Regions from separate parts of the Microbacterium sp. BG28 genome, predicted to be linked through region 1. Evidence: predicted binding sites of a transcription regulator. Region 1 holds the regulator's gene; the other holds the start of a gene.
What was found. Region 1 encodes HspR, which represses chaperone genes until heat shock. Its sites were predicted from a motif close to AAGTTGAGTCNNNNNGACTCAACTT; they were not measured.
Positions count from the first base shown of each region.

Region 2: a site for HspR is predicted at 1,570-1,594, ahead of SK224_RS05760 (ATP-dependent Clp protease ATP-binding subunit). Genes of this name have one in related genera too.

Region 1 covers NZ_JAXCHA010000003.1:12,832-28,374, reverse strand. The annotation lists gene SK224_RS11250 (ABC transporter ATP-binding protein) at 1-1,343, opposite strand, end outside; gene SK224_RS11245 (ABC transporter ATP-binding protein) at 1,340-3,067, opposite strand; gene SK224_RS11240 (potassium channel family protein) at 3,159-3,932, opposite strand; gene SK224_RS11235 (fucose isomerase) at 3,962-5,593, opposite strand; gene SK224_RS11230 (ribokinase) at 5,590-6,495, opposite strand; gene SK224_RS11225 (dihydrodipicolinate synthase family protein) at 6,503-7,411, opposite strand; gene SK224_RS11220 (SDR family oxidoreductase) at 7,408-8,145, opposite strand; gene SK224_RS11215 (carbohydrate ABC transporter permease) at 8,147-9,040, opposite strand; gene SK224_RS11210 (sugar ABC transporter permease) at 9,037-9,963, opposite strand; gene SK224_RS11205 (sugar ABC transporter substrate-binding protein) at 10,021-11,328, opposite strand; gene SK224_RS11200 (phosphoglycerate dehydrogenase) at 11,370-12,362, opposite strand; gene SK224_RS11195 (GntR family transcriptional regulator) at 12,511-13,170, opposite strand; gene SK224_RS11190 (heat shock protein transcriptional repressor HspR) at 13,248-13,691, opposite strand; gene SK224_RS11185 (DnaJ C-terminal domain-containing protein) at 13,774-14,766, opposite strand; gene SK224_RS11180 (nucleotide exchange factor GrpE) at 14,776-15,348, opposite strand; gene dnaK (molecular chaperone DnaK) at 15,360-15,543, opposite strand, start outside.
Region 2 covers NZ_JAXCHA010000002.1:7,411-22,953, reverse strand. The annotation lists gene SK224_RS05760 (ATP-dependent Clp protease ATP-binding subunit) at 1-1,528, opposite strand, end outside; gene SK224_RS05755 (EI24 domain-containing protein) at 1,658-2,389, shown strand; gene SK224_RS05750 (hypothetical protein) at 2,469-2,627, shown strand; gene SK224_RS05745 (DUF3817 domain-containing protein) at 2,634-3,098, opposite strand; gene SK224_RS05740 (helix-turn-helix domain-containing protein) at 3,165-3,626, opposite strand; gene SK224_RS05735 (class I SAM-dependent methyltransferase) at 3,676-4,785, shown strand; gene acs (acetate--CoA ligase) at 4,951-6,945, opposite strand; gene SK224_RS05725 (DUF4287 domain-containing protein) at 7,054-7,305, shown strand; gene SK224_RS05720 (hypothetical protein) at 7,312-7,443, opposite strand; gene SK224_RS05715 (hypothetical protein) at 7,446-7,586, opposite strand; gene SK224_RS05710 (hypothetical protein) at 7,652-7,816, opposite strand; gene SK224_RS05705 (hypothetical protein) at 7,874-8,140, opposite strand; gene SK224_RS05700 (UBP-type zinc finger domain-containing protein) at 8,271-8,606, shown strand; gene SK224_RS05695 (helix-turn-helix domain-containing protein) at 8,659-9,510, opposite strand; gene SK224_RS05690 (sugar O-acetyltransferase) at 9,631-10,257, shown strand; gene SK224_RS05685 (hypothetical protein) at 10,267-10,518, opposite strand; gene SK224_RS05680 (alpha/beta fold hydrolase) at 10,455-10,934, opposite strand; gene SK224_RS05675 (hypothetical protein) at 11,042-11,176, opposite strand; gene nrdF (class 1b ribonucleoside-diphosphate reductase subunit beta) at 11,389-12,366, opposite strand; gene nrdE (class 1b ribonucleoside-diphosphate reductase subunit alpha) at 12,428-14,584, opposite strand; gene nrdI (class Ib ribonucleoside-diphosphate reductase assembly flavoprotein NrdI) at 14,566-15,045, opposite strand; gene nrdH (glutaredoxin-like protein NrdH) at 15,049-15,282, opposite strand.

The sequences.
Region 1 (15,543 bases):
GTCTGTCCCGGCTCCACCCGGAACGACAGGTCGGTGATGAGGGGCTTGTCGGGCGAGTAGGAGAAGGCGACGTTCTGGAACTGGATGACACCTCGGCCACCGGCGGGCGCGGGAGCGTCGTCGGAGTCCGGCTCCTGCTCTTCGGCGTCGAGCAGATCGAACACACGCTCCGCGGATGCGGTGCCCGACTGGATGACGGCAGCCATCCCGCCCAGCTCCGACAGCGGCTGCGTGAACTGCTGGGAGTACTGGATGAAGGCCTGCACGTCGCCGAGACGCAGCTGTCCCGATGCCACCATCAGGGCGCCGAGCACCGCGATGCCCACGTAGGTGAGGTTTCCCACGAACATCATGCCCGGCATGATGATGCCCGAGAGGAACTGCGCCCGGAAGCTCGCGCGGTACAGTTCCTCGTTCTCGGCCTGGAACTTCTCGCGCGCATCCGCCTCGCGGCCGTAGACCTTGACGAGCGCGTGGCCCGAGAAGGACTCCTCGACGCGGGCGTTGAGCCTGCCGACCTTCCGCCACTGCAGCGCGAAGGACTTCTGCGACTTCGGCCCGATCACGCCGAAGATGACCGCCATGAGCGGCAGCGAGACGAGCGCGACGAGGGCGAGCTGCCAGGAGATGGAGAACATCATCACGAGCACGCCGACGACCGTCAGAACCGACGTCACCACAGTGGAGAGCGACTGCTGCATCGTTTGTGTGATGTTGTCGATGTCGTTCGTGACGCGGGAGATGAGCTCACCGCGCTGCACGCGGTCGAAGTACGACAGCGGCAGACGGTTGATCTTCGCCTCGACGGATTCGCGCAGACGCCACATCGTGCGCACCATGATCACGTTGATGACGTAGCCCTGGAACCAGGTGAGTACGGCGGATGCGATGTAGATCGCCAGAGCGGCCATGGTGACCACCCGCAGTCGCTCGAAGTCGATGCCGGCGCCCACGGCGAAGTTCGGCATCGCGCCCACGATGTTGGCGATGTCTCCCTGCCCCGCCGCCTGCAGAGCCGCGACCACATCGGCCTGCGAGGTGCCCGCGGGGAACTGACCGCCCAGGCCGGCCGAGACGACGCCCTCGAAGATGACGTTGGTCGCTTCGCCGAGCACCCGCGGGGCGATGACGGCCAGCACGACGCCCGCGGCACCCGCCAGGGAGACGAGCGTGAAGGCGACGGCATGGGGCTTCAGCAACCCGACGAGCCGCAGGAACGACTTTCTGAAGTTCGCGGCCTTGCCGGGTGCGACGGAGTCCCAGCTGCCCGAGTTCTGGCGCGCCTGCTCGGCGAGCTCCAGTTCGAGGCGCTCTTCTTCTGTCAGTGCGTCGGGCGTGCTCATGCGTCCACCCCCAGCTGCGATTCGACGATCTCGCGGTACGTGTCGTTGTCGGCGAGCAACTCCTCATGAGTGCCCACACCCACCATGCGACCGCCGTCGAGCACGACGATGCGGTCGGCGCCCGTGACGGTCGAGATCCGCTGCGCGACGACGATCTTGGTGACGTCGGGCAGGCGTTCCCAGAGCGCTTGTCGAAGCCTCGCGTCGGTGCGCAGGTCGAGCGCGGAGAAGGAGTCGTCGAACACGAACAGGTCGGGGCGGTGCACGATCGCCCGCGCGATCGCAAGGCGCTGACGCTGGCCGCCCGAGACGTTCGTGCCGCCCTGCGCGATGGTCGCCTCGAGGCCGCCGGACATCTCGGACACGAAATCCCTCGCCTGGGCGATCTCGAGCGCCTCCCACAGCTCGTCGTCGCTCGCATCCTCGCGACCGAAGCGGAGGTTGGACGCGACGGTTCCGGTGAACAGGAAAGGACGTTGCGGCACGAGGCCGATGCCCTTCCACAGCACATCGAGATCGGCCTCGCGCACATCGACGCCGGCAACCCGCACGGCACCGCCCGTCACGTCGAACAGTCTCGGGATGAGCGAGACGAGCGTGGACTTGCCGGAGCCGGTCGAGCCGACGATGGCGACCGTCTCACCCCGCTCAGCGCGGAACGAGATGCCCTGAAGCACGGGGGCGTGCGCGCCGGGGTAGCTGAACGACACGTCGTCGAGCTCGAGGGCGCCGGGCGCGGGGAAGACCGTGACGGGTCGCGTCGGGCGGGCGAGGCCTCCCTCGGCGTCGAGCACCTCGCCGATGCGCTCGGCCGACACCGCGGCGCGCGGGATCATGATCGTCATGAAGCTCGCCATGAGCACGCCCATGAGGATCTGCCCGACGTACTGCATGAAGGCGAAGAGCGTTCCGACCTCGACGCCGCCGGCGTCGATCTGACGGCCGCCGAACCAGATCACTCCGACGACCGTGACGTTGAGCACGAGCATCGCGAGCGGGAAGAGGAGGACGAAGAGCGATCCGACCTTGCGTCCGATGACCATGATGTCGGTGTTGGCGAGGCGGAAGCGCTCGGCCTCGATCGACTCGCGCACGAACGCACGCACCACGCGCACGCCGGTCAGCTGCTCGCGCATGACACGGTTGACGGCGTCGAGCTTCTTCTGGAACTGCCGGAACAACGGCACCATGCGGGCGATGATGAGCCCCGCCACGAGAAGCAGCGCGGGCACCGCCACGGCGATCAGCCAGCTCAGCCCCACATCCTGCTGCACCGCCATCACGATGCCGCCTATGGCCAACAGGGGTGCGGTGACGAGCATCGTGGAGCCCATCATCGCGAGCATCTGCACCTGCTGGACGTCGTTCGTGTTGCGGGTGATGAGCGAGCCCGGGCCGAACTGCGACACCTCGCGCTCGGAGAAGCCGCTGACCTTCTGGAACACGTCACGACGGATGTCGCGGCCGGCCGACATCGCGGCACGGGCGGCGAAGAAGGTCGCGATGACGGATGCGGTGATCTGCCCGAGAGAGATCACCAGCATGATCGTGCCGGTCGACCAGATGTAGCCGGTGTCGCCTCGGGCGACGCCCTTGTCGATGATGTCGGCGTTCAGTCGCGGCAGATAGAGCGATGCCATGGCGGAGGCGAACTGGAAGACCAGCAGAGCCAGCAGCCACCAGCGATAGGGCGCGAGATAGCGCACCAGGAGTTTTACGAGCACGGTGCCTCCCCAGGCGGAGCGCGGTTCACACGCCGTGCACAGGTTAGGCCCGACTTCCGACACCCCGCATCCGCCCGCGGTCGGATTTCGCTCAGGGCGTGGACTTCTCCGCGGCGGCGAGCGCCGCGCGGGCTGCGGCGAGCTCCTGCTCGAGCCGTGCGACATCGGCCCGCGTGGCAGGCAGCTGCTCCTGGTGACGTCGGGTGACCCGCTCCATGACCCACGACGAGAACGTCGCCACGATGAGCCCCACGAGCACCACACCGCCCACCATGAGCGCGACCGCGACGACCCGTCCCGGCACCGTGACCGGGGTGAAGTCGCCGTACCCCACGGTCGTCACGGTGCAGAACGCCCACCACACCGCATCCCCGAAGCTGCGGATGTTGCTGTCCGCCGCGTGGCGCTCGACCTCCAGCACGGCCAGCGCCGCGGTCCAGATCAGCAGCAGCGCCGCCGCGATGCCGTATACGAGCATCCGCGCCCGCAGCGAGCTGGCCGCGGTGCGGGTGAACGAGGCGATGCGGGTGAGCGCGCCGAGCAGGCGCACCGGCCGGAGGATCGGCAGCAGCGCCACCGCGAGGTCGAACAGGTGCGTCCGGAACCATCGGCCCTTCGGTCGCGACATCGCGAGGCGTGCGAGGTAGTCGACGATGAACATCACCCAGATGATCGAGAGGATCGACGAGGTGATGATCTCGGCGACGCCCGACACGTCGGCGATGACGTGCACCGTCTGGGTGAGGATGAACACGAGCGCCGCGATCGTCAGCGGCCAGTAGGTCATCCGCTCCCACCGCGCCGTCGCCGCGGTCTCACCGCGCGGGTTCACTCCCGCGCCGCGCTGCTGCCCATCCCCGTGCACACCTGCACTCTAGAGCGCACCCGGCCTCCTCACACCGCGACGTCGCCGACCAGGTTGACCCGGATGCCCATCGCATCGAAGGCCGCGGCCTTCGCGATGAGGGCACGGTCGGCCGTGTCGGCATCCGGCGCGTAGACGACCTGGGCGTGGTTCGCCTTGTGACGGGCCATGAACTGGTCGCGGCCGATGCCGTGCAGCACGACGTGGGCGATGGGCCACTCGGGGTTCGTCGCCTCCTTGCGACGGCGCGTCTCCGCCTCGGGCAGCTCCACCGCGCTCGCGCGGAAGATGTCGGCCTGCAGCACCCCGTCGGCGATGAACACGCGCGAGACGACGAGCTCGCCCGGCTTGCTCACGCCGTTGATCGTCGCGCCGCCCGCGGGGAAGAAGACGTGTCCCTGTCGCCAGCCCTCGGCCTTGTCCCAGCCGCCGAGATGAGATGCGGGAACCGACCCCGAGATCTCGTAGACCCACACGAACTCGCCGTCGAACTCCTCGCCCCACCGCACATCGTGCAGCGTGTTGTCGGGCACGAGCCCCATGGCGCGCCACACGCGATCGGTCACGAGCGCGTCGACCGCGACACCCTCGTCGGCCTCGTTGAAGTGCGGCAGCGCCCGGCCCGCGTGCAGTTCACGCCGTCCGTCGCGAGAGAACACCGGCGGCCGCTCGCTCGTGTTGAGGATGCCCTCGGCGAGATCGGATGCGGGCACGAGGTCCTTCAGGCCCTGCTGGTACTGGATGCCGACCGCATCCAGACCGAAGTCGTCCGCGATGCGCAGCGCGGCGATATACATCTTCAGCTGCCACTGGACCTGCTCGCGGGTGAGCTCGGTGGCCGGGTCCTCGCCGAAGCGGAACGTCATCCCCCGCTCGATCAGCCAGTCGAACGCGGCATCGGCGTCCGCATCCGTGACGGCGAGCATCTCGGCGTAGAGCGCGGACTGAGACAAGCGCTCCTTGTAGATGCCGGTCGGGTTCAGCAGCTCGTCGTCGAAGATCGCGTTGTACATGCCCATGCAGCCCTCGTCGAAGACGCCGATGATGGCCTTCTCCTCGCGCAGCTGTCGACCGATCGCCTCGCCGAGCTCCCGCTCCGGGCTCTCGGGCAGCGTCGGCAGCGCCCGCACGTGGGAGGTGTCGTGCGTGATGCGGCCGGTGCGCGTCCACTCGAGCAGCCCGTCGCGGAACCAGTCGTCCGCGAAGTCGACCGACCAGATCGTGGCGTAGGGCGTGCCCATCTTCGTGAGGCCCGCGTTCAGCCCCAGCAGACCCACGAGGCCCGGCCATTCGCCGGCGAAGTTCGCGACCGTGAGGATCGGACCGCGGTGGGTGCGCAGCCCCGCGAGCACGTGGTGCGAGTACTGCCACACCGCTTCGGCGACGATGAGCGGCGCCTCGGCGGGGATGCTCTTGAAGACCTCCATGCCCATGCGCTGGCTCGAGATGAATCCGTGCCCGGTCGCGGGATCGATGTCGTTGGCCCTGACCACGCTCCAGCCGAGCTCGCCGAGCACGCGCGTCACGGCGGCCTCCAGCTCGACCTGCGCGGGCCAGCCGGCGACGTTCGCCGACTCACGGAGGTCGCCCGACGAGATCAGGTACGCGGTGCGCGGCGGCGCCACGAGAGCGGCGGGAGCAGTGGGGAGGGTGTAGGTCATGATCGATCTCCTTGCAGAGCGGTGAGGATGTCGGCGCGCTGCGGCATCGACGCCGCGGCCCCCGGACGGGTGACGGTGAGAGCGGCCGCGGCGGATGCGGCCTCGAGTGAGGAGTGGAGTGTGGCGCCGGCGGCGAGCCAGGCGATCAGCACCCCGGCGAACGTATCGCCCGCGCCGGTGGTGTCGACGGCGGCGACGGGACGCGCGGCCACGGCGGCTGTGACGTCGCCGCGCTGCGCGACCAGCGCGCCCTCGGCACCGAGGGTCACGACGACCGTCCGGGCGGCACGGCTGAGCATGCGGGCAGCGTCCGCCGCATCCGCCTCACCGCTCAGCGCGGCGGCCTCGTGCTCGTTGACCAGAAGGACGTCGCTCAGCGAGACGAGCTCGTCGACGTGGGAACCGGGCACGGGGGCCGGCGTCAGCACCGTCGTCACCCCGTGTCCGCGCGCCCAGCGCATCGCCTCCAGGACCAGCGCGACCGGCCGCTCCAACTGGACGACGAGGTGGCCGGCGCCGGCGATGGCGGCCCGGTCCGAGTCGGACAGCCGGTCGCCCGCGTTCGCGCCCGCGACGACGACGATGGCGTTCTCGCCGTCGTCGGTGACCGTGATGGCGGCGATCCCGGTGGGCTCCGGGCTCGGCACGAGCCCGGATACGTCGATCCCCTGCGCGAGGAGGAAGCCGCGCAGGCGCCCACCGAACTCGTCCGCGCCGACCGCGCCGAGGAAGCAGACGCTCGCCCCGGCGCGCGCGGCGGCGACGGCCTGGTTCAGCCCCTTCCCGCCCGGTCCCGTCGCGAACGACGAGCCTCTGACGGTCTCGCCCGGACGCACCGCGGCCGCGACGCGGACGACGAGGTCCATGTTGGCGCTGCCGAGCACGGCGATCGACGAAGCCATGGCGGGGTCAGCGGTACGTCGCGATGACGCGCTCGATGTCGGCGAGCGCCGCCTCGTCCGGCTGCACGAGAGCCATGCGGCAGGTGCCGTCGGCGACACCCATCGACCGGTAGGCGGCCTTCATCCGGGCCATGTCCCCGCCGATGACCGCGACGATGTCGTCGACGGCCGCCTGCGCGTCGGCGATCTTCTGCGCATCGCCCGTGTCCGCCGCGGCGGCGAGGGCCCGGAAAGGCTTCGGCAGCACCGAGGACACGCCGGAGACGACGCCCTGCGCGCCGACCTCACCGGCGGCCACGAGGTCCTTGTCGGCACCGGTGTAGAGGATGAAGTCGTCCGGCACGACCTGGCGGTAGGCGGCGAGCTCGTCGAGGCTGAGTTCGCTGACCTTGGCCCCCACCACCGCGGGAAGCTCGGCGAGGCGCGCCAGCAGCTCCGGGCTCACCGTGATGCCGCTGCGTCGCGGATAGATGTAGACGTAGAGGGCGCCGTCGCCGACCGCCGCAGCGACCTGCACGAAGTAGTCGTACACCGCCGACTCGGCGGCGGGCAGGTAGTAGGGCGTGAGAGCGGCGAACTCGGTGACGCCCGCATCCTTCGCGATCTTCACGCGGCGCACGGCCTCGTAGGCGCTCGGCTGGCCGACGTGGGCGATGACGCGCATGCGTCCCGCGAGCTCCTCGACCGCAGCGCTGATGAGCTGCGCGAACTCGTCGTCGTCGACCGCGGGGAACTCGCCCGTGGTGCCCAGCACGAAGGCGCCCTCGTTGCCGGACTCGCCGACGTACCGGAAGATCGAGCGGCTGCCGTCGAGATCCAGCGAGCCGTCGGCGTGGAAGCTGGTGGGGATGGCGGTCACGATGTCGCGACGGGTCATGTCGATGCCTTTCGAGAGGATGCGGAGCGAGCCGCTCACGCGTAGGAGGTGTTGGCGGTGGGAGTCAGGACCAGCTCGTTCACGCAGACGCGCGCGGGCTGACGGGCGATCCAGGCGACGGCGTCGCCCACGTCATCGGGCGCGAGCATGAGCGCGCGCGCCTCGGCGGAGGGCGGGCTGGGTCGGGTGTCGAGGATGTCGGTGGCCACCTCGCCGGGGCAGAGGTGCGTGGCACGGATGCCGTGCAGCCTCTCCTGCGCGTTGAGCGTCTCCGCCATCACGCCGAGCGAGGTCTTGCTCATCGCGTAGGCGGCGCCCGCGCCGGGCGAGTGGCGCCACGCGGCCCAGGAGGAGACCAGCACGACGAGCCCCGCGCCGGCCGCCCGCATCCCGGGCAGGACCGCGTGGACCGCGCGCACCGCGCCCTGGAGATTCACGTCCATGACGTGCGCGATGTCGGTCGCCGACACCTGGTCCCAGAACCGGCGGGCGACGTTCGTGCCCGCGCAGTAGACCAGGGTGTCGATGCGGCCATGGGCCGCGGTGAGACGCGCGGCCGCATCCTGGACGGCGGCGTTATCGGTGACGTCGAGCACGAGTGCGGATGCGGCACCGCCGCTGCGATGCACCGCGTCGAGGGTCGCGTCCAGCTCCGCCGCCCGGCGGCCCGAGACGACGACGTGGAAGCCGTCGCGGGCGAGCGCCTGGGCCGCGGCGCGGCCGATGCCGGTTCCGCCGCCGACGACCCAGGCGGTGCGTGATGCCTCGCCCATCTCAGCCCTTGGTCGCGCCGGCGGTCAGACCGCTGACGACGTAGCGCTGCGCGAACAGCGCGACGATCATGACCGGCACGGTGATGACCACTGCGGCGGCCATGAGCCCGCCCCAGTCGACGGACGCGTAGCTCGTGAAGTTCACGATCGCGACGGGCAGTGTGCGGGTGGACTGGCTGGAGAGCACCAGGGCGAACAGGAAGTTGTTCCAGCTGAAGATGAACGACAGGATCGACGCCGTCGCGATGCCGGGCAGCGACAGGGGGAGCACGACGCGGACGAAGGCGCCGATCTTGCTCGAGCCGTCGATCTGCGCGGCCTCCTCCAGCTCCGTCGGGATGCCGTCGAAGAAGCTCGACATGATGGCCACCACGAGCGGCATCGTCACGAACAGGTGCGTCAGGATCAGCACCGTGTAGCTGCCGACGAGCTGCACCTGCGAGAAGAGGAAGTACCACGGGATGAGCAGGCTGACACCGGGGATCACACGCGCCATCAGCAGGAAGCCGGTCGTGCTGCGCACCTTGTACCGGGCGATGCCATAGGCCGCCGGTACGCCGATCACGAGCGCGAGCAGGGTCGCCCCGACGCCGACGAGCAGGCTGTTGCCGATGACCGGCAGGAAGTTCTGCACGGTGAAGACGGTCTCGTAGTTCTTGAGCGTCGGCTCGAACGCGAACATCTTGTCCGGGTTCACGACGTCGAGGTTGCGCTTGAAGCTGGCGAGCAGCATCCATACGAGCGGCACGAGGAAGGCGAGCACGACGAGGACGATTCCGACGACGCGCGCGGTCTGGCCGGCGATGTCGATCGGACGGCGGGGGCGGCGCTTCGGGGCGGCAGCGCGAAGGCCGCGACGGCCGACGGGCTGGACGAGGGCGCGGGTCTCACTCATACCCGGGTTCCTTTCTTGCGAAGGATCGCGAGGGCCAGCAGCACCACCACGATCAGCAGGAAGAAGAGGATCAGCAGCGCCGATGCCTTGCCGTACTGCGAGAACTGGAACGCTTGGCCGTAGGCGAGGATGTTGAGCGTCTCGGCCTCATGGCTCGAGCCGCCGCCGATGCCCTTGGTGGCGTAGATGATGTCGAAGGTCTTCATCGCATCGATGGAGCGGAGGATGGCGGCCGCGCCGATCACGGGTGCGAGCAGCGGCAGGGTGATGTGACGGAAGCGCTGCCATGCGTTGGCGCCATCCACCCGCGCCGCCTCGTCAGGCTCTTCCGGCAGGGTCGACAGGCCGGCGAGGAGGATCAGGATGACCATCGGCGTCCACTGCCAGACGTCGATGAAGATGAGGGTGTTCAACGCGGTCGAGGGGTCGCTCAGCCATCCTTGGCGCGGAAGGCCGAGGAACTGCATGACGCTGTTGGCGAAGCCGATGGACGGCTCGAAGATCAGCAGCCACATCATGCCGACGGCGACGGGCGTCGCCACGAGCGGCAGCAGGATGAACACGCGCACCAGGCCTTGGCCACGGAAGGTCTTACGCAGCAGGAGCGCGATCGCCAGGCCCAGGATGAGCTCGATGCCCAGCGCCAGGATCGTGAAGTAGGCGGTACGTCCGACGGCCGGCCAGAACCGGTCGGTGTCGCTGAGCCAGGTGACGTAGTTGTCGAGGCCGACGAACGAGAAGGGCCGGGTGACGGCGCCCGCGGAGTCGGTGAGGGAGAGAAAGACCGTGTACCCGATCGGGAAGGCGATCAGCAGCGCGATGAACAGCACCGACGGGACGATCAGGATCCACTTCAGACGAGCGTCGATCCAGTTGAGTGCGCGGTTGCCGAACGTCGACCTGCGCGCGGTGAGCGAGGACACGGAGCCTCCTTGGTCCGGGGTGGCCCCGGGCGGCGAGCGCCGCCCGGGGCCGTGAGATCACTTCTCGGAGTCGAGCAGTTCCTGGAACTGGGTGTTCGCGGTCTTGGCGGCGTCTGCGACGTCGCCTCCCTCGATCGCGGTGATGGCGGGACCGCCGACGATCTCGCGGGCCGCGGCGACCTGCTCGAGCTGCGGACGGTCGTGGCCGACGCCGTGGTCGCCCACGTTCTGGATGATCTCGACGAGACCGGCGGGGAAGGATGCGGTGGCCTCCGCGTCGTTCCAGGCCGACTCACGCGCGCCGGGAACCGTCTCGTTGGCCAGCAGCCACTTGGTGTTCTCCTCGTTGGTCACCCACTTGATGAACTCCCACGCGGCCTCCTTCTTCTTCGAGAAGGCGTTGATGCCGACGGTCTGCGGCACGATGTTGTAGAACTTCGAGCCGGCGGGTCCCTCGGGGAACTGCGCGAAGCCGACCGTGTCGACGACGGCGCTGTTGTCGGCGTCCAGGAAGGTGTAGGCCTGGCTGTCGGCGTCGATGTAGAACGCCGCCTTGCCCTGAGCGAAGAGGGCGGATGCCTCGACCCAGCCCATGTTGGTGGCTCCGGGAGGGCCCGACTGGCGCAGGAGGTCGCCGTAGAACTCGTAGGCGTTCTTCGCCGCCGGGGTGTCGACGCTGGCGTTGCCGTCCTTGTCCTGGAAGTCGCCGCCGAAGCTGTAGAGGAACGACGACAGCTGCGTGACCAGCGGCACGCGGGAGCCGCGCATGGCGATTCCGTACATCCCGTTATCCGGGTCGTTGAGGGCGGCGGCGGCCGACTTCAGCTCGTCGAGCGTCTTGGGCACGGGGATGCCGGCGGCCTCGAGTAGATCGGTGCGGTAGTAGACGATCTGGCGCTCGGTCATGACGGGAACGCCGTAGACGACCCCGTCGAGCTCCACCGCGTCACGGGCGGCGGACTGGAAGTCCTCCCAGTTCCAGTCGGCGTCGCTCTCGACCTGCTCGGTCATGTCGGTGAGCCAGCCGTTGCGCGAGAACTCGCGCATGACGTCCTGCACCTGGAAGGCCATGACGTCGAAGTCGGCGGACTGTGCGTTGAGCTTGACCTTGTAGTTGTCGTTGAGCTGCTCGTTGCCGTAGGCCTCGATGTTGACCTTGACGCCGGTCTCCTGCTCGTACTGGGTGCCGAGGGTCTTCAGACCTTCGACCCAGGGGCTGTTTGCGGCGACGACCGTGATCTCGGAGACGTCGGCGGAGTCGCCCGCGTCGCCTGTGCCGCTGGCGCAGGCAGTGAGGCCCAGGGCCGCGACGGCGCCGGCGGCGATACCGATGACCAGCCGACGGGGTCTGCGTGTCGTGAACATCGTTGTTCCTTTCAGGAGGTGGGTGGTGCGTGGGGTTCGGGTCAGAAAGCGAGGGCGGCGGGCACGCGGCCCGCGAAGACGTCGACGATGGCTTGCGCGGTCGCGAGGCCGATGCGCTCGTACGCCTCCGCACTGTCGGCGGCGGCGTGGGGGGCGACGACGACGTTGGCGAAGGAGAAGAGGGGGTTGTCCGCGGCGACGGGCTCCACCTCGAACACGTCCAGTCCTACCCCGCCGATGCGGCCGGACGCGAGTCCGCGCACCAGCGCCGCCTCGTCGACCAGGCCGCCGCGGCTCGTGTTGATGAGGAGGGTGCCGGGACGCATCGCGGCGATCAGCTCATCGTCGACGGTGTGGTGGGTGTCGGGCGTGTGCGGAGCGTGCACCGAGACGATGTCGACGTCGCGCACGACATCCGTGACGCGGTCGACGATGCGCACACCCAGACGCTCGGCCGCCTGGCGGTCGGCGAACGGGTCGAAGGCCACGAGGTCGACCTCGAAGCCGGCGAGGCGACGGGCGACGGTCTGCGCGATGGCGCCGAAGCCGATGAGGCCGATGCTCTTTCCCGCGAGCTCGCGGCCGACGTAGCGATCCCAACGACCGTTCTTCGTCGCGGCGTCGAGCTCGGGGATGCGGCGCAGCAGCGCCAGCATGAAACCGATCGCCAGTTCGGCGACCGCCGCGGCGTTGCCGCCGGGGACGTTCACGACGCGGATGTCGCGCGCTCGGGCTGCGTCGAGGTCGATGTTGTCGAGTCCCACGCCGAGGCGGGAGATGATCTGCAGCCGGCCGGCGCGGTCGAGAGCGTCGGCGTCGTAGACCTCGACGCCGGCGACGGCGGCATCCGCATCCGCGATGCGTGCGTGCAGTTCCTCAGCGGTCCACGGCACGGTGGACTCGTTCTCGACGAGCGTGAAGCCGTGCTCGAGAAGCAGCGCACGGCCGGAGGCGCACAGGGCCGGATAGCGGACCGGTCCGACGATGACGGTGCGACCTGCACCCACCGGTGCGGTCGAATCGTGTCCTGCCATCTGGGAGCCCCTCCTCGAAACGGGTCAGGGCTGCTCCAGGCGGAGCGACCGGTCACCGTTGAACGATCTGTTTTCTGTTAACAGTCAACATAGGACAGTAGGTGGGCCGTGTCAAATGCCCCCCGAGCGGGCATCGACGACGAAGGCGTCAGTGAGCGGCGTCGGGCAGGCTGCGCAGAGCGTCGCGCACGTGGCCCTTGGCGAGGGTCAGGTGCAGGTGCAGTCGCTTGACGGCGGCATCGGCGTCGCCGGTGCGGATGACATCGAGAAAGCCCTGATGATCGGCGGTTGCCGAGGCGATGTCGCTCGTGTCGCTGAGCTCGAACAGGATGGCGAAGATGCGCTGATACGGGCGCCACGCCTCCATCAGCCGGCGGTTGCGCGCGTTGACGTAGAAGCTCGTGTGGAACTGCATATCCGCATCCGCGAAGCGCTCGCCGTCGTCGCTCTCGGCGGCCGCAGCCATATCATCGACGATCGCCTGCACGCGGTCCCAGTCCTTCGAGCTGGCGTTGGCGATGGCGAGCCGGATCGCAAGGGACTCCAGCACCTCGCGCAGCATGTACAGCTCTTCGATGTCGGTCATGCCGACCGCGCGGGTGTAAATGCGCTTGCGGCGGTCCTCGACCAGACCCTCCGCCTCCAGGTGCCGCAGGGCATCGCGCACCGGACCGCGGCTGACGTCGAAACGTGTGGCGAGGGCATCCTCGGCAAGGTGCGTGTCGGCGGGGATGATCCCCTTGATGATCTCGACGCGAAGGCGATGGGCTATCTGGTCACCCATCGCAAGGGGGCGGAGATCGGACACGAGCACCTCACTGTCGTCGGTTAACAGTCAGCGTTGCACCGCGCTTCCCCGCGGGTCAAATCCACGCAGGCGCGGAATCAGTCCGCGGGAGGAAGTTCGCGCCGGGGTCGCCAGACCACGATCTCGGTGGAGCGACGCACGCGCGTACCCGAGCGCAGCGGGACCACGGAGCCCGAGGGGCCGGCGGCGAACACGCGCGCCCCTGGCCGGCGATCGAGCTCAGCGCGCATCGCGTTCTCCAGGTCGCGCACGCGGCCGTGAAGCTCTCGCACGCGGTTCTCGAGCTCGATGATGCGGGCGATGGCGGGTAGGCTCATGCCGTCCGCCGACAGGCGCGACACCTCGCGCAGCTGTTCGATGTGACGCACCGAGTACCGGCGCGAGCCGCCCTTCGTACGTCCCGGCACGACCAGTCCCAGCCGGTCGTACTGACGCAGGGTCTGCGGGTGCATGCCGGCGAGTTCCGCGGCCGTCGCGATCGCGAACACCGGCGCCTCGTCGTCGATCTCGTTCTCGTCCATCCCGCTCACCTCCTTGCCCCGATCATCTCGTCATCCGCGGGTGCCGCATCCGGGTTCGGATGCGGCACCCGCGAATCGTTCGTCAATTGCGCGCCTTGGCCATCAACTCAGCGCGCGGGTTCTCCTTGGGCTCGAGCTCCTGGAAGCGTTCGAGCGCTTCCTTGGCCGCATCGTCGAGGTGGGCGGGAACCGCCACCTGCACCTCGGCGAGCAGATCGCCTGTGCCCTTCTGGGTGTGCACGCCGCGCCCCTTGACCCGCAGGACCCGGCCGGACGGCGTGCCGGGAGCCACGCGCAGGCGCACCGGGTCGCCGCCCAGGGTGGGGACCTCGATCGTCGCGCCGAGCACGGCCTCGGTGAAGGTGATCGGCACGGTCAGGCGAAGGTTGAGCCCGTCACGCGTGAAGACCGGATGCGGACGCACCGAGACCTGCACGACGATGTCGCCGGCCTCGCCGCCGTCGGGCGAGGGGCGCCCGCGGCCGCGGAGTCGGATCTTCTGCCCGTCCGCGACGCCGGCGGGGATCTTCACCTTGAACGGCTTGCCGTCCTCGCCCTGGAGCGTGATGGTCTCGCCGCCCACGGCTGTGGCGAAATCGAGCGTGGTGCGCGCCGTGACGTCGGACCCCTTGGTGGGTCCGCCGAAGCCGCGGTAGCCGCCCGAGGTCTGACCGAAGCGGCCCGACCCGAACGAGCTCGATCCGCCGCGGTCGAACATCGTGAAGAAGTCCTCGAAGCCGCCCGCATCGAACTGGCTGCCGCCGCGGCCCTGGCCGAAGCGCGAGAACACGTCCTCGAAGCCGCCCGCACCCGCGCCGCCCGCGGTGAAGCGGGCGCCGGAGCCCATGGCGCGCATCTGGTCGTACTCCTCGCGCTGCTCCTTGTCGCTGAGCACCGAGTACGCCTCGCTGATCTCCTTGAAGCGCGCCTCGGCCGCCGCATCCCCGGGGTTCGAATCCGGATGGTACTGCCGGGCGAGCTTGCGGTACGTCTTCTTCAGGTCGGCATCGGAGACGTCCTTCGCGACGCCGAGCACCGCGTAGAAGTCCTTGTCGAACCAGTCTTGACTGGCCACGTTCTCCTCCTAGTCCGCCGGCACGGCGACCACGACCTTCGCGGGGCGCAGCTCGACGGAGCCGAGTCGGTAACCGACCTCGACCACCTCGAGGATCGTCGCCTCGGTCTGACCGGGTGTCGGCTGCTGGAAGATCGCCTCGTGCTGCTGCGGGTCGAACGCCTCGCCGGCCGCACCGTAGGTGACCAGACCCATGCGCTCGGCCACGCCGCGCAGCTTCTCGGCGATCGCCGCGAACGGGGTGCCCTCGGCGAGGTCGCCGTGCTTGGCCGCGCGGTCGAGATCGTCGAGCACAGGCAGCAGGTTCTTGGCCACCGAGCCCTTCGCGCGCTCGATCTCCACCTCCCGCTGCTCCTCCGTGCGGCGCCGATAGTTGGCGTACTCCGCCTGCAGGCGCTTGAGATCTCCCAGCAGGTCGGGGTCCTCCGCGGCCGCATCCGCGTTCTGCTCGGCACCCAGGATGTCGTCGACCGTCAGCTCCGGCTCCTGCGAAGCGGGGTCGGAGGCGTGTGCCTCCGACCCCTCCTCGCCGGGCCGAACCTCGTCGCCGTCGTCCGGCTGTGCGAAGTTCTTGTCCGTCATGGTCGTATCTCTTACTTCTTCTCGTCCTCGTCGTCGACGACCTCGGCGTCGATGACGTCCTCCTCGGGGTTCGGCGTGGTGCCGCTGCCCGGGTCGGTGGCGGACGGGTCTGCGGGCTGGCCCTCGGCCTGGGCGGCCTGGTACAGGGCCTCGCCCAGCTGGCTCTGGCTCTGGTTGAGCTTGTCGAACGCGGTC
Region 2 (15,543 bases), on a different contig from region 1:
GACTGATGACGGCGGCGATGTGCTCGGCGTCCACGACCTGCTCGCCGCGCACGGCGTCGCGACGGCTCGCCTCATCGATGCGGCGTTGCACGTCGGCGATCTCGTCGCGCAGACGCATCGCATCCTCGTAGCGCTCGGCCGCGACCGCTGCGTTCTTGTCCGCCTCGAGCGTGGCCAGCTGCGCCATGAGCTGGGACACGTCGACCGCGACGCCCAGGCGCAGGCGGAGCCGCGCTCCGGCCTGGTCGATGAGGTCGATGGCCTTGTCCGGCAGGACGCGGTCGCTCAAGTAGCGATCGCTGAGCTCGACAGCGGCACGCAGCGCGTCATCGGTGTAGGTGATGGCGTGGTGCTGCTCGTAGGCGGCGCGGAGCCCGTGCAGGATCCGCACCGCATCCTCGACCGAGGGCTCCCCCACCTTCACCGGCTGGAATCGGCGCTCCAGCGCCGGGTCCTTCTCGATGGTGCGATACTCGGCGAGCGTGGTCGCGCCCACGAGGTGCAGGTCGCCACGAGCGAGGCGCGGCTTGAGGATGTTGCCGGCATCCATGGCGCCGTCGCTGCCGGCGCCCGCGCCGACGACCGTGTGCACCTCGTCGATGAAGACGATGAGCTCGCCCTTGCGTTCGGCGATCTCGGTCATCGTCGCGGTCAGGCGCTCTTCGAAGTCGCCGCGGTAGCGGGCGCCCGCGAGCATCGCGGGCAGATCCAAGGAGACGACGCGGCTGCCGCGCAGTTGCTCAGGCACCTCGCCGGCAACGATCGCCTGGGCGAGCCCTTCGACGATCGCCGTCTTTCCGACACCGGCCTCGCCGATGAGCACGGGGTTGTTCTTCGTACGACGGCTCAGGATCTCGATGGTCTGCTCGATCTCGTCCGCTCGGCCGATCACCGGGTCGAGCTCCCCCGCCTCGGCGAGGGAGGTGAGGTCGCGTCCGTAGCGCTCCAGCATGGTGGCGGGCTCGGATGCGGCCGCCTGCTCCGGGGCGCGCTCGCCACCGGTGACGGTCTCGCGCACGCTCTGCGTGAGCGCCTCCGCCGTCACGCCGGCACGTGCGAGGATCTGACCCGCAGGCGTGTCCTGCGCCAGCACCAGCGCGAAGAAGAGGTGCTCCGGGTCGATGTAGGTCGAGCCGGAGGAACGCGCGACCTGGAACGCATGGAAGAGGGCGCGCTGTACGGAGCTCGTCACCACCGCGCTGTCGACGTCGGCGACGTCGGCACTGGCGGGCAGACGCTGCTCCGACTCGCGGACGATGCTCTCGGGGTCGACACCGAGTCGGGCGATCGCATCGCGAACCTGGTCGACGCGCACGATCTCGCGGAGCACGTGCAACGCATCCAGCTCGTGCTGTCCGCGCGTGAGAGCGAAGCGACCTGCGTCCTGCAGCGTCTCCTGCGTGCGCGCGCTGAGGTAGCGCGACAGATCGATCGACCGCGCCGCGCGTCCGCGCTCCCCTGCGAGGTAGCGCGAGAGGAAGTCATCGAAGGCGTCGCGGCCCTCATCGGGGGTGAAATCTTCAGGCATCTGTTCTCCTGATCGGGTTCGGGGTGCCGCTCTGCAAAACGGAGTTGAGCGTCGACACATCAACTTCAACACGACAGAGGCGATGATATTCCCACTACGCTCGACCCAGCACGGCGGTGAGGAGAACGAGTGAACGAGGTGCTCCACGGCGCACGCCTGCTTCTCGGCGGATTCGGGTGGTTCACGCGACGCCCGAGCCTGATGCTCCTCGGCCTCCTGCCCGCACTCGTCGTGAGTGCGGGCCTTTCGGTGGCCCTCGTCGCGCTCGCGACAGTCCTGGGCCCGCTCACGGACGCCGTGACGCCGTTCGCCGACCACTGGCCGGCGGTCTGGGCCATCGCGTTGCGCGTCGCGCTGGGCGTCGCGGTCTTCGCCGGCGCACTCCTGCTGGCCGCGACGACCTTCACCGCGCTGACCCTGATCGTCGGGGAACCGTTCTACGACCGGATCTGGCGCAGCGTCGAGCTCGCCGATTCGGGCGCCGTGCCCGGACATGATCCCGGCTGGCGGGCGGCCTTGGCCGACGCGATCGGCCTCATCGTGCGCGGCGCGCTCGCAGCCGCGCTCGCGTTCGCACTGGGCTTCATCCCGCTGATCGGCGGCGTGGTCGGCACGGTGACCGGCGTTCTGCTGTCGGGCTGGATCCTCGCGGATGAGCTCTCGGGCCGCGCGCTGACGGCGCGCGGCATCGATCGCCGCGCTCGGCGCCGCCTGCTGCGCGCAGCCCGTGGCCGCGCGCTCGGCTTCGGCATCATGACGCAGTTGTGCTTCCTCGTCCCGCTCGGAGCGGTGTTCACGATGCCCGCGGCCGTCGTGGGCGCGACCCGCCTCGCAGCGAGCGTGCGCCCGAGCGCGGAGTAGCCCCGCTCAGGGATGCCGAGGCGGTCGGTCCGAACGCAGGCGACCCGGTACTCTGGAGGAAGTCTTCCGAAGGAGTGCCATGTACATCGTGTCCCTGCTGCTGTTCCTGCTCGGGATGTTCGCGTTCGGCATCTCGTTCTCGGTGCCCGGTTTTCAGGCCGTCATCTTCGTCGCCGGCATCCTGCTGATCTCGGCCGCGATGGCGCTGCCGATCCACGTGCGGGCCCGCGCGAAGTAAGTCCGCTCAGGCCCGACCGCCGGGAGGGCCGATCACGAGCAGCACGGTGAACGCCACCGCCACGGCGGCGGCGATCACGACGGCCGACAGAACCGGCCGACGCAGCACGGAGCGCAGCACACGGTCGTGCCATGCCGCATCCCGAGGGTCGGAGCCGGCCTGCAGCCGCCATGCACCCCGCAGCCGACCGGTGCGCGACAGCCAGAGCTCGACGGGCAGCGTCGCGTAGGGCACGATCGCGCTGACCAACGCCAGAGCAGTCACTGCTCCGCCCCATCGCTGGTTCTTGGCCACGAGGATCACCGTCGCGCCGTACGACAGGAAGATGAACCCGTGGATGCCACCGCCGATCGTCACGGCGGGCGCGAAACCTGTCACGGCCCGCACGATGAGACCACCGATGAGCAGGGTCCACGAGACCATCTCGGCGATGGCAAGGGTGCGGAACAGGGCGTAGGGCGTGCGGAACACGGGAGACTCCGGGGTTCGATCGACGCGCTCGGGTCGGCGCTCTCCCGCAGCCTAGACCGAAAATCTTCAGTCTTGCTGAAGGATCTCTCCGAACGGCTGCTCGTGCAGTCCCTGCAGCGCGGAGGAGAGAGCGGGAACGCCCGCACCGAACACCTCGTCGAGCGCGGCAAGACGTGCATCCGCCTCGGCAAGAGCCGCCGCGCCCTTCGTCGTCACCCGCAGATCGGATGCGGCACCCGCGTGCGCGGTGGCGTCCTCGACCAACCCCTCGCCGGCGAGCGTCTTGACGGCGGTGTGCGCCGTCTGAACCGTGATCTGAGAGCGGCGGGCGAGCTCGGAGAACGAGATGCCCGGGGTCGCCTGCAGGTGAGCGAGGAGACCGTATTTGCGGGTCGTGAGACCGAGGTCCTTCAGCACCGCATTCAGACGCGCATCCCAGACTGCGGACACCGTCAGAAGCGCGATGACCGGGCTGAACGGCGGGCGCTGCCCTGCGGGCTGCGGTGCCCCGTGCGTCTTGTCGGCCATCTGACCATCGTATCCGTCGGCACTCCGCGGCGGCCGGTAGCGTGAAGGGATGGAGTTCCGGTTCGACGCGCTGCGACGCTGGCCAGACGTCGAGTCGCCCGACCTCGTCGCGGTCGATGCCGCCGACCGACTCCTGCTCGACGAGTCCGCCGCCTGGCGCACCGCGATGAGCGCGGATGACATCGCGGTCATCGGCGACGAATACGGCGCGCTCGCGTTGGGCGCGGCAGCCGCCTCTGCCGGCGTCGTACGGGTGCATCAGGACGCCCTCACCGGCGAGCAGGCCCTCGCGGCCAACGCGAACCGCCTGGGCCTCACGGACCGCTACCGCCCGATGGAGCTGTCGGGCGCGCTCGTGGCGGGCGCCCGACTGGTCCTGCTCCGACTCCCCCGCTCCCTCGACGCGTTGGAGGATGCCGCCGCCCTGATCGCCGCGCACGCAGCACCGGACGTCGTCGTGTTCGCCGGCGGACGCATCAAGCACATGTCGACGGCGATGAACGACGTCCTCCGCCGCTTCTTCGGCACGCTCGACATCACGCACGCTCGCCAGAAGTCCCGCGTGTTGGTCGCCCGTGGCCCTCGCCACGGACACGACCCCGAGCCGCGACGTGCGGTCCACGACGGCATCACCGTCTGCGCGTACGGAGGCGCGTTCGCGGGAACGGCGATCGACATCGGCACCCGGTTCCTGCTGGCGAACCTTCCTGCGCGCCTTCCCGAGGGCAGTCCCCTCGTCGACCTCGCATGCGGGACGGGCGTCGTCGCCGCATTCCTCGCGCTGCGGCATCCCGACCGCGCTGTCTACGCCTCCGACCGCTCCGCCGCCGCGGTCGCATCGGCACGGGCGACGGCCGAGGCGAACGGCGTGTCCGACCGCATCCGCGTCGTGCGGGACGACCGGCTCACCGCGCTCCCGGACGCCGGCGTGCCCTTCATCGCCCTGAACCCGCCGTTCCACTCCGGCGCCGCGGTCACGACAGACCTCGCCGCGCCCCTGTTCGAGGATGCGGCGCGTGCCCTCCGCTCAGGCGGCGAGCTGTGGACGGTGTGGAACTCGGCCCTGCGCTACCGCCCGGCCCTCCAGCGTCTCGTCGGCCCGACGCGGCAGGTCGCCCGCAACGCGAAGTTCACCGTCACGGTCTCCACTCGCCGCTGAGACCGCGGCTCCCGCGGCCCCCGGCCTTCTTCGGCCGCCGCCCCGGCTCCCCTGTCCCAGATCGAGCCTTCGGCGTCGATCTGCGACAGGCGAGCAATCGCCCTCTCGGCTCCCCTGTCATAGATCGCAGCGCGAGCGTCGATCTATGACAGGGGAGCGAAGCCGTCAGCGGCCGAGGGCCTCGCGGACGATCTCCGCGATCCGCGGCGGCACGGTCTCGTCCTGCAGCGAGGTCGTATCACCCAGCGGCCGACCGTCGACGAGGTCCACGAGCAGGCGGCGCATGATCTTGCCGCTGCGCGTCTTCGGGAGATCGGGCACCGTGAAGACGTACGTCGGCTGCGCCACGGGGCCGATCGCGGTTCGCACGTGCTGACGGAGCGCCGCCGCATCCTCCGCGTTCGTGACGAAGGCGGCGATGGCCTGACCGGTGACGTCGTCGGCGACGCCCACGACCGCAGCCTCCCCCACGGCGGGATGCGCGACGAGCGCGGACTCGATCTCGATCGTCGACAGCCGGTGACCCGAGACGTTGATCACGTCGTCCACGCGGCCCAGTACCCAGAGGTCGCCGTCCGCGTCGAGCTTCGCGCCGTCGCCCGCGAGGAAGTACCCGTGCGCGGCGAAACGCTTCCAGTACGAGTCCCGGTATCGCTCGGGGTCGCCCCAAACGGTACGCGACATCCCCGGCCAGGTACCGTCCACGACGAGCAGGCCGCCGCCGCCGGGGCCCACATCGGCACCTTCGGCATCGACGACACGGACGCGCAGCCCCGGGAGCGCCGTGAGCGCCGACCCGGGCTTGAGCGTGGAGACGCCCGGAAGCGGCGCTGCGATCGCTCCGCCGGTCTCGGACTGCCACCACGTGTCCACGACGGGCGTCTCTCCTCGACCGAGGTGGCGATGGAACCAGATCCACGCCTCGGGGTTGATCGCCTCGCCCACCGTACCCAGCAGCCGCAGCGAGGAGAGCTCATAGCGGGCCGGCGGACCGTCGGCGAACCTGCTCATGAGCGATCGGATGAGGGTGGGCGCCGTGTAGTACGTCGTCACCGCATAACGTTCGAGGATCTGGAAGTGCCGCTCCCAGTCCGGGGTGTGGGGAGTGCCCTCGTAGAGGACGCTCGTGACGCCGTTGAGCAGGGGCCCGTACGTCTCGTAGCTGTGCGCGGTGACCCAGGCGAGGTCGGCGGTGCACCAGTAGACGTCGGTCTCGGGCTTGGCGTCGAAGACCGCCCAGAATGTCCACGCCACATGCGTCAGCCAGCCGCCGGTCGTATGTACCAGACCCTTGGGCTTGCCGGTGGTTCCGCTCGTGTAGATGATGAACAGCGGCGTCTCCGCATCGAAGAACTCCGGCTCGTGCGTGTCCGGCGCGGCGTCGACGGTCTCGTGCCACCAGAGATCGCGCCCCTCAGTCCAGGCGACCTCGTCGCCCGTGCGGCGGATGACGAGCACGTGCTCGATCGAGGCGACGCCGGCGACCGCCGCATCCGCCTGCTGCTTGACGGGCACGGCGGTACCGCGACGGAACTGGCCATCGGTGGTGACGAGGAGCTTCGCACCGGTGTCCTCGACGCGGAAGCGCACGGCCTCCGCGGAGAACCCGCCGAACACGAGCGAGTGGATCGCACCGATCCGCGCCACCGCGAGCTGGATGATCACCGTCTCCACCAGCACCGGGAGATACACGACGACCCGGTCACCCTTGCCGATCCCCATCGCGGTCAGCGCATTCGCGGCCTTCGCCACCTCGCGCTGCAGTTCGGCGTACGTGATCGTGCGCCTGTCACCGGGCTCACCCTCGAAGTGGAAGGCGACCCGGTCGCCGTGCCCGGCGGCCACGTGCCGGTCCACCGCGTTGACCGAGGCGTTCAGGCGGCCGCCGACGAACCACTCCGCGGTGGGGATGCTCTCGCCGTCCGTGGGTTCCCAGCGGTGAGCGGTGCGCCACGGCACCGCCCAGTCGAGGATCTCGGAACGGTGCGCCCAGAAGGTCTCGGGGTCCCGATCCGCGCGCTCGATCCACTCCCGACGGATCCACTCCTCGGTCACGTTCGCGCGCTCCGCGAAGTCGACTGGCGGCGCGAAGGTGCGGCGCTCCTCGAGCAGGCTGCGGATGGTGTCGTCGTGCGCGGATGCAGTGGTGGGCGTGCTCATGCGTCTTCCGGGTCGGTGGAGATCCCAGCATTCCGCGCTCCGCGCGACCGGCAAATTCGGGTGACGCTTCGTGACGTGACGCGACGCGCCAGAGCCTACGCTGGGCGCATGACTGCGAAGCGCGTTATCGCCCCGTCGCTGGAGCCGGGCAGCATACCGAAGGGCCCGGCGTCCTACTTCCCGAGCATCGAGAAGACCTACGGCCGTCCGATGCAGGAGTGGCTGGACATCGTCGAGCCGCGGTTGACGGCGGGCGAAACCCACATGGCCGTCGTGTCGGAACTCAAGAGCACGCACGCGATGGGGCACGGCCACGCGAACGCGATCGTCGCCTACGCGAAGGCCGAGCTCGCGAAGTAGTCGACCTCAGGAGTCTTCGCCGCTGCCGTCGACGACGGACTCCGCACCGTTCGACTGGGGGTCGTCGGGCTCCGCCGCCGTGGTGGTGTCCGGCTCAGGGCCCGGAGTGACGCCGGGCCGCTCGTCGGGATTCGACATCGTCAGCCTCCAGAGGGGTTGTCGACAGGGGCGCCGTCGTCGTCGGTCGTGATGTCCTCGCCGGCATCCTGCTCGACGGGCGAGATCCCGGATGCGGTGTCCTCATCGTCCGGACGGTGATGGTTCTGCTTCTCGTTGCTCATACGTCCCAGTACACCCGGGGCTGCCCGAAAGGCCGCCGGGGTTGACACCCCTCACGCGTCGTTCGTCAGTCGCGAGGATCGCTCGGTCGCACCGGCGCATCCTCCGCGATGTCGATGCGGGTCACGCCGTCGTGCTCCGACACGACGATGCGTGGCTTCGCATCCTCGTCCGTGGCGTGGGGCGCACTCGTCAGTTGATCGTGCCGCTTCTGTTCATCGCTCATTCCCATGCGGGCACTGTACGAGACGCGGCTCGCGAGAGCTCAGGGCTTGACGCGAACGCGCGATCAGGCGAACACCTGATGCCAGGCGGCGATGCGCAACTCGTCGAGCCGGAAGCTGCCGAAGCCCGTGAGGCAGCGAGTCCGCGCACCGGGCAGAGCAATGTCGCAGAGCTGGCCTTCGTTCAGCACCGTGATGAAGTCGCGCACGATGAGTTCGCGCTCGAGTGTGTGGATGCCGGCCATCGCCATCCTCTGGGTCTCATCCATGTCCGCCTCCTCCGGGAATGAGGCGAACGTACGGTGCGTGCGCGCGCCGGCGCTCGTCTGCATGTCGGAACGCACATCGACACGCCGCGGAGAGGACGACGGCAGACGAACAGCTCCTCGTCAGGCGTCCGAATCGGCCTGCGGCGCGAGGCGTACCGTGGCCAGGGATCAGACACCACGGATCGGAGCAGGCATGACGCACGCGCCGCCACCGAGCGGAACCGGATGTGTGGAGTGCCTCGCGTCCGGTTCCTGGTGGCTGCATCTGCGCCGCTGTATCGCCTGCGGACACGTGGGGTGCTGCGAGGTCTCGCCGAATCATCATGCCCAGCGTCACTTCGAGCTCACCGGACACCGGTTCGTGCAGAGCTTCGAGCCGCAGGAGAAGTGGTGGTGGGATTACGTCGAGGAGCGGGAAGTGGACGGGGGGCAGCTACCAGCGCCGACAAGCCACCCGCTGACACAGAGTGTTCCCGGTCCGTCCGGTCACGTGCCGGCGAACTGGGAGTCGATCATCTTCGACGAGTGAATGCCGTACCGACGCACGGCGGGGCCGTGAACTCGCCGTCCGATGCGTGTGCTCAGCCGTCCCGCGCATCGCCGGACGCGCGAAGGGCATCGGCGACGCGACGGAAGAAGGTGTCCGCGGTAGAGCCCGGCGCGGCATCGAACACGGTGACCATATGGCCCTGGAGCTCCGGAACGAAGAAGTCCCGCACCGAGATCGAGAGCCGCCCGATCCCCTCGATCGCCGCGGCGATCTCCGAGGGACGCGGCAGCGTGACCTCCTGCAGGCTCCAGAAGCGGAGAAAATCCGCATCCGCACTCAACCTGCGCAGGATGGCGTTATAGCGTGCGGATGTCTCGTCCCCGGAGTAGCGGAAGAGCGCGACGGCATCGCGCGCCTGCGATTCCCAGGTCTCGAGCCTCTCCCGCCCTGAGGCGTTGAAGGTCTCCTCGAGGACGTTCGCCCCGGGCCCGAACCGGCCGTCGGTGATCGCGATCATCAGGTCGTTCGCGACCACGACGTCGAGATTCGCGTCGGAGATGTATGCCGGAATGCCAGGCCACCAACGCAGGATCGCCTCGATCTCCGCGCGCGGGCGCTCGAAGGATGCCACGCGACGCGGCGTTGCATGCCCGGCGAGCCGATGTAGGTAGTCGGACTCGGCGGCGTTCAAGCGCAACGCGCGCGCGAGCCCGGCCAGCACCTGCATGGACGGGGCGTTGCCACGGCCCTGTTCGAGTCGCAGGTAGTACTCGCTGCTGACGCCCGCGAGGGTCGCGACCTCGTCACGACGCAGGCCAGGCACTCGCCGGCCGATCTGACGTTCGAGCCCCACCTGCTCGGGTTGGCGCTGCTCTCGGCGCGCTCGGAGGAATGCCCCCAGCGTCGTGCGCGGGACGGGCTCAGGCCGCGACGATTCATCCATCGGAATCAAAGTTAGCTCGATGTGTTCGCGGAAACATCGTCGGCCCGGAGGCGGCCGCGCCGCGTTGACGGAGCACGTTCCGATCGATATGTTGTGATCGACAACATATGAGGAGATGGCATGACCCCGGCACTGCAGAGAGCGCTCGATGACCTGGACCGGTTGGCGGAAGACGACGATGATCTGCGCGCGCTTCTGGCGCACGACTGGCTCCGTTACCGGACCTCGCCGGCACTGCAGAAGCTCACGCGGGATTCGCACGCCGCGTGCGCGCGTTTCAACCTGCTGTACGACACCGCGCCCGATGAGGCGCGCGCCCTGTTCACCGAGCTCGTGCCGGGTGCGGGCGTGGGCATCGACGTGCGCCCTCCCGTCATGATCGACTACGGCGCCCGGATCACGATCGGCGATCGCACCTTCATCAACGCCGACTTCATGGTGATCGGCGGCGGTGCCGTCACGATCGGCGAGGACTGCCTCATCGGTCCGCGCTGCAGCATCTACACCCCGAATCACGCCGAGGACATCGAACGACGGCTGGCCGGTTGGGAGCTCCCCCAGCCTGTGATCATCGGCTCCAACGTCTGGCTGGGCGGATCGGTGACGATCACCCCCGGCGTGACGATCGGCGACAACAGCATCATCGGAGCAGGCTCCGTCGTCACCCGCGACATCCCCGCCGGGGTGCTTGCCGCGGGTAACCCCGCCCGCATTCTGCGCCCCATCCGCACGACGGAGCGCACGTGACGACAACGCTCAGGGAGTCAGGAGCCGCCTGATCGAGAGGCCGAACGCCTCGGGGCGCTCCAACATCATCATGTGCCCGACGCCAGGGATGACCGTGGACGAAGCGGCCGCGCCCCGAGCCCAGTCGGGAACATGCCATCCGTCGGCGCTACGCTCACCCGCCACCAGGTGCACCGGCTTGCCGGCGAAGACCCGCCTCAGCAGCGCGTCGTAGTCGGGCCTGCCGGTCGCATCCACGATCGCAGCAGCGGAGTCCCACACCGTCCGCCATGGCTGGTACGGGAGCGCCTCCCCGCTCTGGCGAGGCTCTCGTCGGTCACAGGCACGCCGTCAGCGGCGAGAAAGGCCGCGGGGTCGTCGAGCCGCCGGGAGAAGTTCCCTTCGACCGTCGTCAGCGACTCGACCAGCTCTGGATGTCGGTCTGCCAGAGCGAAGGCGTATACAGCGCCGATCGAATGCGCCACGAGGTGCACGGGCGCCCCGGAACGCCGCGCCACGACGTGCCCACGGAGCGCCCGAACCTGTCCTTCGAGGGTCACCCTGCGTGCGGCGAACGCGCCGTAGCCGTCGAGATCCGGCGCCGTGCACTCCCTGTCGCCGAGCTGACGAAATGTCGCGGGTTCCGCGAAAGGGTCGAACAGCCCGTGGACGAAAACAGCAGGAACGGACGAGCGCACCGATCCATCATGGCGGTTCACAGCTGGACGCCGGGATGCGGTCGCTCAGCTCCTGCGCAATGAGAAAGGGGCGGACGACGAGCATCCACCCCTCTCTTGCCGGTCGGTCAGCGGCCGGCATCCTTGCGCGGCTTGAGGAACAGCTCAGGCTCGCGCTTCTCGCGCTTCGCTGCTCGCTTCTCCTTGATCGACAGCTGCGGGGCCTTCTTGGCACCTCGCGTGTTCGGCGTCTTCTTGGACATGTGGACTCGCTTCCCCTGAGTGGCTGGCGGATGACCTTCGACCATAGCCCGCTTCCGAGGGAAGTCAAATTACTGCTGGCCGGGACTTTTTTTGCGCAGACGGGTGAGGGCGCAGAATCGTCGCACCAACGAGAGGACCCCCGCCTGAGCGCTCGTGGGAGCGCCCCGCGGGGGCCTTCTCGGTGCGGCACGGCCGCGGAATCACGCGGGGCTCAGAAGTCCCAGTCCTCGTCCTCGGTGGCCTCGGCCTTGCCGATGACGTAGGAGGAGCCCGAGCCCGAGAAGAAGTCGTGGTTCTCGTCCGCGTTGGGCGAGAGCGCCGACAGGATCGCCGGGTTCACGTTCGTGACCGTCGAGGGGAACATGGCCTCGAAGCCGAGGTTCATGAGCGCCTTGTTGGCGTTGTAGTGCAGGAACTTCTTGACGTCCTCCGTGAGCCCGACGGCGTCGTAGAGGTCCTGCGTGTACTGCACCTCGTTGTCGTAGAGCTCGTACAGGAGCGAGAACGTGTAGTCCTTGATCTCGTCGCGCTCGGCCTGCGTGATCAGCTCCATGCCCTTCTGGAACTTGTACCCGATGTAGTAACCGTGCACAGCCTCGTCTCGGATGATGAGGCGGATGATGTCGGCCGTGTTCGTGAGCTTCGCCTTGGCCGACCAGTGCAGCGGCAGGTAGAAGCCTGAATAGAACAGGAACGACTCGAGCAGGGTCGAGGCGACCTTGCGCTTGAGGGGCTCGTCACCACGGTAGTAGTCCATGACGATGTGCGCCTTCTTCTGAAGGTTCTCGTTCTCAACCGACCACCGGAACGCGTCGTCGATCTCGGGCGTCGACGCGAGGGTCGAGAAGATCGACGAGTAGCTCTTGGCATGCACCGACTCCATGAACGCGATGTTGGTATACACCGCCTCCTCGTGCGGCGTCAGCGCATCCGGGATCAGCGACACCGCGCCGACCGTGCCCTGGATCGTGTCGAGCAGGGTGAGGCCGGTGAACACGCGCATCGTGAGCGTCTGCTCGTCGGGCGTCAGCGTGTTCCACGACTGGATGTCGTTGGACAGCGGCACCTTCTCGGGCAGCCAGAAGTTGTTCACGAGGCGGTTCCACACCTCGAGGTCCTTGTCGTCCTGGATGCGGTTCCAGTTGATCGCCTGGACGTGGTCGATCAGCTTCAGCTTCTCGGGGGTCATGTCGGTGTCCTTGCAGAGATCGGTCGTTGAGCGAACGGAGCGAGTCGAGACGCGGTGTGCGTCAGAGCATGCAGCTGACGCACTCGGACATGTCGGTGCCCTCGAGCGCCATCTGCCGCAGGCGGATGTAGTAGATCGTCTTGATGCCCTTGCGCCACGCGTAGATCTGCGCCTTGTTGATGTCGCGCGTGGTCGCGGTGTCCTTGAAGAACAGCGTCAGCGACAGGCCCTGGTCGACGTGCTGGGTCGCGGCGGCGTACGTGTCGATGACCTTCTCGTAGCCGATCTCGTACGCGTCCTGGTAGTACTCCAGGTTGTCGTTCGTCATGAACGGCGCCGGGTAGTAGACGCGACCGAGCTTGCCTTCCTTGCGGATCTCGATCTTCGACGCGATCGGGTGGATCGACGACGTCGAGTTGTTGATGTACGAGATCGAGCCGGTCGGCGGCACCGCCTGCAGGTTCTGGTTGTAGATGCCGTGCTTCTGGATCGACGCCTTCAGCTCCGCCCAGTCGCCCTGCGTCGGGATGTGGTGTCCGGCGAACAGCTCCTTGACCTTCTCCGTCTGCGGCACCCACTCCTGCTCGAGGTACTTGTCGAAGAACGTACCCGAGGCGTACGTCGAGTCCTCGAAGCCGTCGAACGCGTGACCGCGCTCGATCGCGAGCGCGTTGGAGGCGCGCAGTGCGTGGAAGAGAACCGTATAGAAGTAGATGTTCGTGAAGTCCAGGCCCTCTTCAGAGCCGTAGTGCACGTGCTCGCGCGCCAGGTACCCGTGCAGGTTCATCTGGCCCAGGCCGATCGCGTGGGACCGGTCGTTCCCGTCCTCGATCGAACGCACCGAGCGGATGTGGCTCTGGTCGCTGACCGCGCTCAGGGCACGGATCGCGGCCTCGACCGTCTCACCGAGGTCGCCGCCGTCCATCGCCAGGGCGATGTTCATCGAGCCCAGATTGCACGAGATGTCCTTGCCGATCTGGTCGTACGAGAGGTCCTCGTTGAACGTCGTCGGCGTGTTCACCTGCAGGATCTCGCTGCAGAGGTTGGACATGTTGATGCGGCCCTTGATCGGGTTCGCCCGGTTCACCGTGTCCTCGAACATGATGTACGGGTAGCCGGACTCGAACTGGATCTCGGCGAGCGTCTGGAAGAAGTCGCGCGCGTTGATCTTCGTCTTCTTGATGCGCGGGTCGTCGACCATCTCGCGGTACTTCTCGGTGACCGAGATGTCGCCGAAGGGCACGCCGTAGACCTTCTCGACGTCGTACGGCGAGAACAGGTACATGTCCTCGCCGTTCTTGGCGAGCTCGAAGGTGATGTCGGGAACGACGACACCGAGCGAGAGCGTCTTGATGCGGATCTTCTCGTCGGCGTTCTCACGCTTCGTGTCGAGGAAGCGCATGATGTCGGGGTGGTGCGCCGACAGGTAGACAGCACCGGCGCCCTGACGCGCACCGAGCTGGTTCGCGTAGCTGAAGCTGTCTTCGAGCAGCTTCATGACGGGGATGATGCCGCTGGACTGGTTCTCGATCTGCTTGATCGGTGCACCCGACTCGCGGATGTTGGACAGCAGCAGCGCCACGCCGCCGCCGCGCTTGGAGAGCTGCAGCGCGGAGTTGATGCCGCGGGCGATCGACTCCATGTTGTCTTCGATGCGCAGCAGGAAGCACGAGACGAGCTCGCCGCGCTGCGCCTTGCCCGCGTTGAGGAAGGTGGGGGTGGCCGGCTGGAAGCGGCCGGAGATGATCTCGTCGACCAGCTGCACGGCGAGCTTCTGGTCGCCGTCGGCGAGCGCGAGGGCGGTCATGACGACGCGGTCCTCGAAGCGCTCGAGGTAGCGCTTGCCGTCGAACGTCTTCAGCGTGTAGCTCGTGTAGTACTTGAAGGCGCCGAGGAAGGTCTCGAAGCGGAACTTCTTGCCGTAGGCACGGTCGTTGAGCTCCTGGATGAACTCGTGCGGGTACTTCGCGAGCACACCGGGCTCGTAGTACTCCTTCTCGACCAGGTAGTCGAGGCGCTCCTTGAGCGAGTGGAAGAACACCGTGTTCTGGTTGACATGCTGCAGGAAGTACTCCCGCGCGGCACGCTTGTCGGCGTCGAACTGGATCTGCCCGTTCGCGTCGTACAGATTGAGCATCGCGTTGAGGGCGTGGTAGTCCAGTCCCTCGAAACGCGCCTCGGTCTTGAAGCTCAAGTCCTTCAGTGCTGCTTCCACCATCGTTCCAATCCTTCGCCGATGCGCTCGACGTCCTCTGGCGTGCCGAACAATTCGAACCGATCCAAGTGCGGCACACGACACTTTCGGCTGATGATCTCTCCGGCGAGCCCGTAGTGCTCACCGAAGTTGGTGTTGCCCGCGGCGATCACGCCGCGAAGCAGGGAGCGGTTGGCCTCGTCGTTGAGGAACCGGATCACCTGCTTGGGAACCGCTCCCCGCTCCTCGCCCCTTCCCTGACCGCCCCCGTAGGTGGGCGTGATCAGGACGAAGGGTTCGTCGATGAGAGGGGTCGGATCCGTGGGCCGCAAGGGGATCCGCACGGCCCGCATCCCGAGCTTCTCGATGAAACGCGCGGTGTTACCCGACACGCTCGAGAAGTAGACGAGGAGCGGAGCCGACGGGGCGGGCTCACGGAGGGAGTGGGCAACCGCGCCGACCTGGTCTGCGACAGCGGTTGCCATCGGTCAGGCCAGGCGCGCGGCCAGCTCGTCGATCTTGTCGGGACGGAAGCCCGACCAGTGGTCCTCGTCGGTGATCACGACGGGAGCCTGCAGGTAACCGAGGGCCTTGACCTGCTCGAGAGCCGCAGGGTCCTGCGAGACGTCGAGGACCTCGTACTCGATGCCCTTCGAATCCAGTGCACGGTAGGTGGCATTGCACTGCACGCACGACGGCTTGGTGTAGACGGTGATCGCCATGTCGACCTCTCTCTCCCCTCGGACGGACCTGTTCCCAGCACTTCTCGTCGCCGGGACCTCAATACTACATATGGGTACGGACATCGGATAGCACCACAAGGGGTAGTAGTTACATCCGTGTGATTTTCGCGCCGCTCTCCCCAGATACAACACAGGTTGTCCACCGTTTCATCCACAGCCGCGGCGCGTCGCGCGACCTGAAAAATCCCTGAATCACGGGCGAATCCTCGATGAACGACGAAACCATCCACACCGGCCCTG